DNA from 2 places in the Mycolicibacterium rhodesiae NBB3 genome. Region 2 is predicted to be linked to the other one. Evidence: riboswitches for the same ligand, from Rfam matches in the RefSeq annotation. Region 2 holds a riboswitch; the other holds the start of a gene.
The links. Region 2 has a riboswitch for guanidine ahead of MYCRHN_RS05685 (agmatinase family protein). Riboswitches for the same ligand answer to the same signal wherever they lie in the genome.

Region 1: linked by a shared signal. The riboswitch ahead of MYCRHN_RS02515 (DMT family transporter) and the one ahead of MYCRHN_RS05685 (agmatinase family protein) in region 2 are both predicted to bind guanidine.

The regions. Positions count from the first base shown of each region.
Region 1 is NC_016604.1:529,941-533,715, forward strand. Features, by position in the region: gene MYCRHN_RS02505 (SMP-30/gluconolactonase/LRE family protein) at 1-159, shown strand, start outside; gene MYCRHN_RS02510 (D-alanyl-D-alanine carboxypeptidase family protein) at 356-1,579, shown strand; guanidine-III (ykkC-III) riboswitch at 1,600-1,664, shown strand; gene MYCRHN_RS02515 (DMT family transporter) at 1,676-1,993, shown strand; gene yhjD (inner membrane protein YhjD) at 1,987-3,021, opposite strand; gene trpS (tryptophan--tRNA ligase) at 3,050-3,775, opposite strand, start outside.
Region 2 is NC_016604.1:1,176,862-1,180,636, reverse strand. Features, by position in the region: gene MYCRHN_RS05690 (carbon-nitrogen hydrolase family protein) at 1-670, opposite strand, end outside; gene MYCRHN_RS05685 (agmatinase family protein) at 689-1,837, opposite strand; guanidine-III (ykkC-III) riboswitch at 1,848-1,913, opposite strand; guanidine-I (ykkC/yxkD leader) riboswitch at 2,034-2,140, shown strand; gene MYCRHN_RS05680 (high affinity choline transporter 1) at 2,165-3,709, shown strand; gene MYCRHN_RS05675 (class I SAM-dependent methyltransferase) at 3,669-3,775, opposite strand, start outside.

The DNA.
Region 1 (3,775 bases), 650 kb from region 2:
GACCCCGACACCGGCCGCCCCGTCGCTGGAGTGCGCACCGAGCATCCCCGGTTCGGCATGGTGACGGGTCTGGTCGAAGCCGGCGACAAGCTGTGGATGGGGTCGATCGGATTCCCGGCCGTCGCTCACGTCGATCTGGCGGCGACGGCGTTGCGCTGACCGCGCCTTGTTGCGGGCCGCGGGCATCAACACCCACGAAATGCAGGCCTCACTCGCACTTCTTCTGCACTTCGTTGATTCCGACGAACCGGACTGCGCCGAGCTACCCGGCCAAGTCACATTTGAAACTTCAATCACACCAGTCACAGCGCGCCTCCCGACGAACTCGCCCGTGAACACCTAATCTGCGGTCACCATGGGATGCGTACGAACCTCGTCTCAACGCGCTGCGGCCCTGGCCACGGCCCTTTTCTTGTTGGTCTCGCCCGCGGTGGCCGCTGCGCAGCCGAATGCTGCGCCCGATACCAACTCATGCCCGTACAAGGAGACGACGCCGCCGGCCGTCGACGCGTCTGAGGTGCCCAAACCAGGCCAGGCTCCCCCCGGTCCGCTGCCCGTTCCGGCCTCCCCTCTGGGCGGAGACGCATTATCGGGTTGCGGCGTCATCACCGCGCCCGGCACGCCGCCGCTGCCCAACGACGTCTCGGCCGAGGCGTGGCTCGTTGCCGACCTGGACACCGGCGATGTCATCGCCGCCAAGGATCCGCACGGCAGGCACCGCCCCGCGAGTGTCATCAAGGTCCTGGTCGCGATGCAGGCCATCAGGGACCTGCCGATCCACAAGGTCGTCCCCGGTACCGCCGAGGATTCCGCGCAGGAGGGCACGAAGGTCGGCGTCGGCGAGAACGGTTTCTACTCCATCAACGACCTGCTGCACGGCCTGCTGATGTATTCGGGCAATGATGCCGCGCACGCGCTGGCCGCACAGCTCGGCGGGATGGACACCGCCCTCGGCAAGCTCAACAACCTGGCTGACAAGCTCGGCGGGCACGACACCCGGGTGGCCACCCCGTCGGGACTCGACGGACCGGGCATGAGCACCTCGGCCTACGACCTGGGCCTGTTCTACCGATACGCCTGGCAGAACCCGATTTTCGCCGACATCGTCAGCACCCAGAGCTTCGACTTCCCCGGCCGTGGCGACGCCGGGTATCCGATCGAGAACGACAACAAACTGCTCGCCAACTACGACGGCGCGCTCGGCGGCAAGACCGGCTATACCGACGACGCCGGCCAGACATTCGTCGGGGCGGCCCAACGCGACGGCCGCCGTCTGGTTGCGGTAATGCTGCGCGGAACCCGCCAGCCGATCGCACCGTGGGAGCAGGCGGCACATCTGCTGGACTACGGCTTCTCGACGCCGCCGGGCACCAAGGTCGGCACGCTGATCGAACCCGACCCCTCGCTCGTCGCGCCGAAGCCGGAGGCGGCCGCCGGCGCCGGAGCGCTCAACGCCGCACCGCTACTGCCCGACGTCGACGCCACACCCGTACGCGTCGGTGTGGGCATCGTCGGATCGATCATCGTGTTCGGGCTCATCATGGCCGCCCGATCGGTAAATCGCCGCCCACAGAACTGATTTCGCGTTTGCTAGACTCGCGGTAGTCAGCAATGTGACACCGGACGAGGGGTGCCGTACCCGACCAGCGACAAGACGGCACCGTGGAGGTGTGCAATGGCGTGGCTGGTTCTCATTGTCTCGGGTGTTCTCGAAGCGGTCTGGGCGACAGCGCTTTCGCGATCCGAAGGCTTCACGAAACTCGTACCGTCGGTGGTGTTCGCCATCACAGTGATTCTGTCGATGTGCGGATTGGCGTACGCGATGCGCGACCTGCCGACCGGCACCGGTTACGCCGTGTGGGTCGGCATCGGCGCAGTCCTCACCGTGGGCTACGCCATGCTGACCGGCGAGGAAGCCGTCTCGTTGGTCAAGGCGGTGCTCATCGTCGGCATCATCGGCTGCATCGTCGGATTGAAGGCGGTCAGTCACTGACGCCGGACAAAGCGCGAAATGCTCAGCGCTCCAACAGCACCTACGGCCGCAGCGGCGAGAGCACCGCGAACTGAAAGGCCCTCGCGAAACTCAACGCGGGGGGTGATCAGCGCACCTTGAGGCGGATCGACGGGCGCGGCTTCCAGGTTGTCTTTCGCCGTCGCGGCCCATGCGGTGGCGAACAGGATGAGCCGCGCGGTGATGTAGGCGAACACCATCAGACCAAGCACCGGACCGAACGTCGCGCCCGCCGGTCCGGTCACCACCGAGCGCAGGTAGATCGACGCCACCTGCTTGAAGACTTCAAAGGCCACCGCGGCGATCAACCCGGCCCGCAACGCGCTGCGGAAGCTGACCGATTCCCGGGGAAGTCGGGCGATCATCCAGGTGAACAACAGCCAGGTGATGAGCACCGATATCGCAAGCGACGCCGCACGCAGCGCCAGGCTCACACCCGGAACATTCTCCAGCCCAACCCATTCCAGCACTTGCTTCATCACACCCGAACTACCGAGCACGGTGAGGGCGATGGTCACAACCAGCGCGAGGAACAAGCCGACAATGGCGGTCAGATCCGACAACTTGGTGTGAACGAACCCCCTGGATTCCTGCCGTGCCATCCCCCACATCTGACTCAGTGCCTCACGCAGGTTCGCCATCCAGCCCAGGCCCGCCCATGCGGCGGTGGCCAGTCCGATGATCCCGACGGAGGTGCGCGACTTGATCGCCGAATTCATCAACTCGACCAGCTGCTGCCCGACGTCGCCGGACACCGCCGACTTGATCCGCTCCTGGATTTCGGCGAGTAGCTCCGGCTGACTCACCAGGATGAAGCCGCCGATCGCGAAGCCGACCATCAGCATGGGGAACAACGCGAAGATCGTGAAGTAGGTGATGCCTGCGGCGTAGAAGTCGCCCTTGCTGTCCTGGTACCGCTCCTGGGCGCGCATCACATGGTCGAACCAGTGATACCGCGCGCGCAGGCGATCGAGAAATCCTGGTTTGTCCGGCTCGACCGGAGGTGTCATTTCCAGCCCCCAAGGCGAGGTACGGGCGTTAGCGAGGTCCTGGCAGGAACCCTAACTGGTCATATACCCGCCGAAGCGTCTTTGCAGACACGTCCCTGGCGCGCTCGGCCCCTGCGGCCAGCACCGACTCGAGCTCGGCCGGATCACTCAGCAGCTCGTCGACGCGCGCCTGAATCGGACCGACGAACTCCACGACCGCCTCGGCGGTGTCGGCCTTCAGATCCCCGTAGCCTCGGCCTTCGTAGCCTGCGGCGAGCTTTTCGACGTCGGTGCCGGTGATCGCGGACTGGATGGTGAGCAGGTTGGAGACCCCCGCCTTGGCGACGGGGTCGTAGCGGATCTCGCGCTCGCTGTCCGTCACGGCGGATCGGATCTTCTTCGCGGTCTTCTTCGGATCGTCGAGCAGGCTGATCAACCCGGCGTCGGTGGCGGCGGACTTGCTCATCTTCGACGTCGGATCGGCGAGGTCGTAGATCTTGGCGGTGACCTTTTGGATGAGCACGTCGGGAACCACGAATGTGCCGGGGAAGCGTGCGTTGAACCGCTGTGCGACGTCGCGGGCGAGTTCGAGGTGCTGACGCTGGTCCTCACCAACCGGCACGAGCTGGGTGTCGTAGAGCAGAACGTCGGCGGCCATGAGCACGGGATAGGTGAACAGTCCGACCGTGGTGGCGTCGCTGCCCTCCTTCTGCGACTTGTCCTTGAACTGCGTCATTCGTGACGCCTGGCCGAAACCCGTGAAACAGCCCAGGAC
Region 2 (3,775 bases):
CACCCGTCGGGGACGCGACGACGCTGCCGCCCACCCCGCTGGGCCCCAGCGCCGCGATGTCGTCGCCCGGGTAGGCCTGATCGACAGCGGCGACGAACCCTGTGGTGTCGATGGCGCGGGCGCGGGCCAGCAGAGTCCACTGGTCGAGTTTGCCGGGACCGGTGCCCCACGACGCGTGGACGGTGATGAGTTGTGCTCCGCGGCGCGCCAATTCGACGTACAGCTCGGGGAAGCGGACGTCGTAGCAGAGCGTCAAACCCACGCCGACCCCGTCGACCGTGATCACCACGGGCTCATCGCCCGGCGCCACGGTGGCGGACTCGGTGAAGCCGAACGCGTCGTAGAGATGGATCTTGTCGTAGTGCGCGTCGACCCCGAGTCCCGCCGCGATCAGGGTGTTTTTCACCCTGCCGTCGTCAGCCGGGGTGAACATGCCCGCAACGACGGCGATGCCGGCACGCTCGGCGATCTGCCGCACACCCGTCGCCCACGGTCCGTCCAGCGGCTCGGCGACCGCCGCCAACGGAACCCCGAACCGGCACATCGTCGCCTCGGGAAACAGCACCAGCCGCGCACCGGCGTCGGCAGCGCGGCGCGTGTGGTCCTGGACCAGGTCGAGGTTGGCCGCGGGGTCGGTACCGCTGCGGATCTGTGCCAGGGCCACGCGCATACGACAAAGCCTACGGATCTACGGACCCCAGGCGACGCGGTCGGCCGACGCTGCCTTGTTGCCGAGCTTCCCCGATCGCACCTGGGCGGCCAGGCTGTCGAGGATCACGCGGGAACTCAGCAGCGCCGTCTGCTCCGCCCAGTCGTACGGCGGTGAGCATTCGACGACCTCGATGCCGGCCAAGCCGGGCTCGGAGATCATCTTGACGAGGTTCAGCGCCTCGCGGGGCAGCAGCCCGCCGGGCTCGGGCCAGCCGGTGCCGGGTACGAAGCCCGCGTCGATGACGTCGATGTCGAAGGACAGGTACACCGCCTTGGCGTCCTTCCAGGCGATCTCGAGAGCCATCTCGGCGATCTTCTCGATGCCGACCCGTTCGACGTCGCCGACGGTGATGACCGTCGATTGACGTTCCCGGCCGACCTTGACGCCCGCCCGCGGCGCCTGCCACCCGCCGATGCCGATCTGCACCAGGTTGGTCGCAGGCGCGTTCTTGATGTTGGTGGCGTGGAACCACGGGGTGGTGTGCATCCGCTCGTCGAGATCGGACTCCTGGGTGTCGACGTGGCGGTCGAAGTGGATGATGCCGACGTTGCCGTCCAGATACGGCGTCATGCCGCGGATGGTGGGGAAGCCGATCGAGTGATCGCCGCCGAGGACGACCGGCATGACCCCCTTCGACACGACGTGCGCCATCGCCTGACTGATCTGGTCGAAAGACTTCTCCAGGTTGCCGGGGATTGTGAACACGTCGCCGATGTCGACCATGTTGAGCTGCTCACGCAGATCGACGCCCGACTCGTAGTTGTAGGTGCCGAAAAGGTTGGTGGACCGCCGGATTCCCTGCGGGCCGAAGCGGGTGCCGGGCCGGTAGGTCGCGCCTGCGTCGAGGGGCACACCGAAGATGGCCACCTCGGCGTCATCGACCTGGTTCACGTCCTCGACGAACGGACATTTCAGAAACGTTCCGCGTTCACCGGCGAAGTGCGGCAGTTCGCCGCGAACGAACGTGGAGATCCGGCGGTCGTTGATCGTCGGCGCCGCCTCGAGCCCGTAGGTCAAGCCGCGTTCGATCTCCTCGCGTTCGCGGCGATCCGGCAGGCGGGCCTCGGCCTGCTGGGCCCATGCGCCCTCGGCGTTGGGCAGCGACGGATCTGGCCGGTCGGACATGAGTGCTCCTCACGCGCCGTCTTGTCGCAAGCCGGGTACGACGCACCTCGTCCGGGGAGCTCTGGCTGGCTCCTGCCTTTATCTTGGCAGCGATTCGCAAAACCGGCAGGAGGGAATTGCAACGCATCGTTAACACGAAGCGCGAGCCGACGTAACGGGTGAGGGTTTGTCTGATCGACGACTCACATCCACCCGTGTGAGGCGCGTCTAGGGTTCCGCCGGTTCGCCGGGCCTGGTCCGAGAGACGCAAGCGGCTGCGCAGCGACGCCGGCCGTTCCACGGCGGGACAAAAGCCCGGGAGGCTCCACCTCGTAAAGGGAGGCTCCCGTGATTCTTCTCGGCGTAGGGATATCCATCGCAGTTGTCGTCCTCGTCGGCTTCCTGGTGTCCAAGCGGATCGCCGGCGACAGCGCCAACTTCCTGGTCGGCGGACGCATGTTGCCGCTGATCCTCGTCGGCGGCGCCCTGATGGGTTCGGCCGTCGACACCAACGCCACGCTCGGCAACACGGATCTGGCGTCGGAATTCGGATTCTGGGCTGGCGCCTGCCTGCCGCTGGGTCTCGCGCTGTGCCTGTTCTTCACCGGTCTGTTCTTCGCCAAACCGATGAACCGGATGGGCCTGACGTCCTTCCCCGACTACTACCGGCTGCGGTTCGGCCGTCGGGTCGAGGCCGTCGCGTCGGTGATGCTGATCGTGGGGTTCTGCATACTCGTCGCGGGCAACCTCGTGGCGGGCGGATTCCTGTTCAACTACTTCCTCGGCATGCCGTACTGGCTGGGCACCGTCATCATCGCGGCCCTCGCTGTCGCTTACACAGGTACCGGCGGGCTGATCGCCGACGCGTACACCGCGATCATCCAGATGTCGTTGATTTTCATCGGCGCCGTCGGACTGCTCATCTGGATGGCGACCACTCACGGCATCGCTATCGCCGAGGGCGCCGGACCACTGGACATGGGGCAGATGACCGACCCCGCGCAGGGCGCGGTGATCAACTGGGCGACGCTCATCGCGCTCGGCATCGGCGACATCGTCGCAATCGACTTCATGCAAAGGGTTTTCGCGGCCAAGTCTCCCGAGACCGCCCGGCGCGCATGCTTCAGCGCAGCCACCGGCGTGGTGGCGATCTGCGTGCCGTTCGGCCTCGTGGTGCTGTCGGCCAAGGCCTTCATGCCCGAAGAGCTCGACGGGCCGATCCTGTTCGTCCTGCTCGATCAGTACGCACCACTGTTCCTGACCATCATCGTGCTGTGCGGCCTCGTCGGGGCCTCGATGAGCACAGCCAACGGCGCGATCCTGGCGATATCGAACGTCTCGGTGCGCAACCTGGGTGGCGTTCGGCGCGTGCATGTTCCGGGCCAGCGTGATCCGCTGCTGCGCGCCACGCGGATCGCGATGGTCCCGATGACACTTCTGTCGATCCTGATCGCGATCTACGTCAAGCAGACCGGAATTCTGCTCACCCTGGCGTTTGATCTGCTGCTGGCCTGCTTGGTGGTGCCGTTCATCCTCGGATTGATATGGCGCCGAGGCACTTCGGTCGCTGCCATCGCATCGATCGTGGTCGGCCTCTCGGTGCGCCTGGTGCTGTTCGTCATGACGCCGACGATGTACGGCCTCGACAACACGATCCTCTACATCCCCAACAATGTGGTCGACGCGTCGTTCGACGGGTGGCCGACGTTCATCGCGTTCGCGGCGTCGTTGGTCACGTACGTGTTCATCGCGTTGCTGACGCGGCCCGCGCCGATTCGCGGGCTTGACATCAGAGTGGCCGAGGACGTCGACGACGCGCTGGAGGACGCCGACGAGGCCGAGCCGGAGCTGGTCACTGCAGACGCGGCGCCACGGTTGTCCACGGCACCGTAAGGACGCCGTCGCGCATCCGCCGCCGAGGTGGATCCACGGGAAATCCTCCTGCGTGCAGTTGATCCA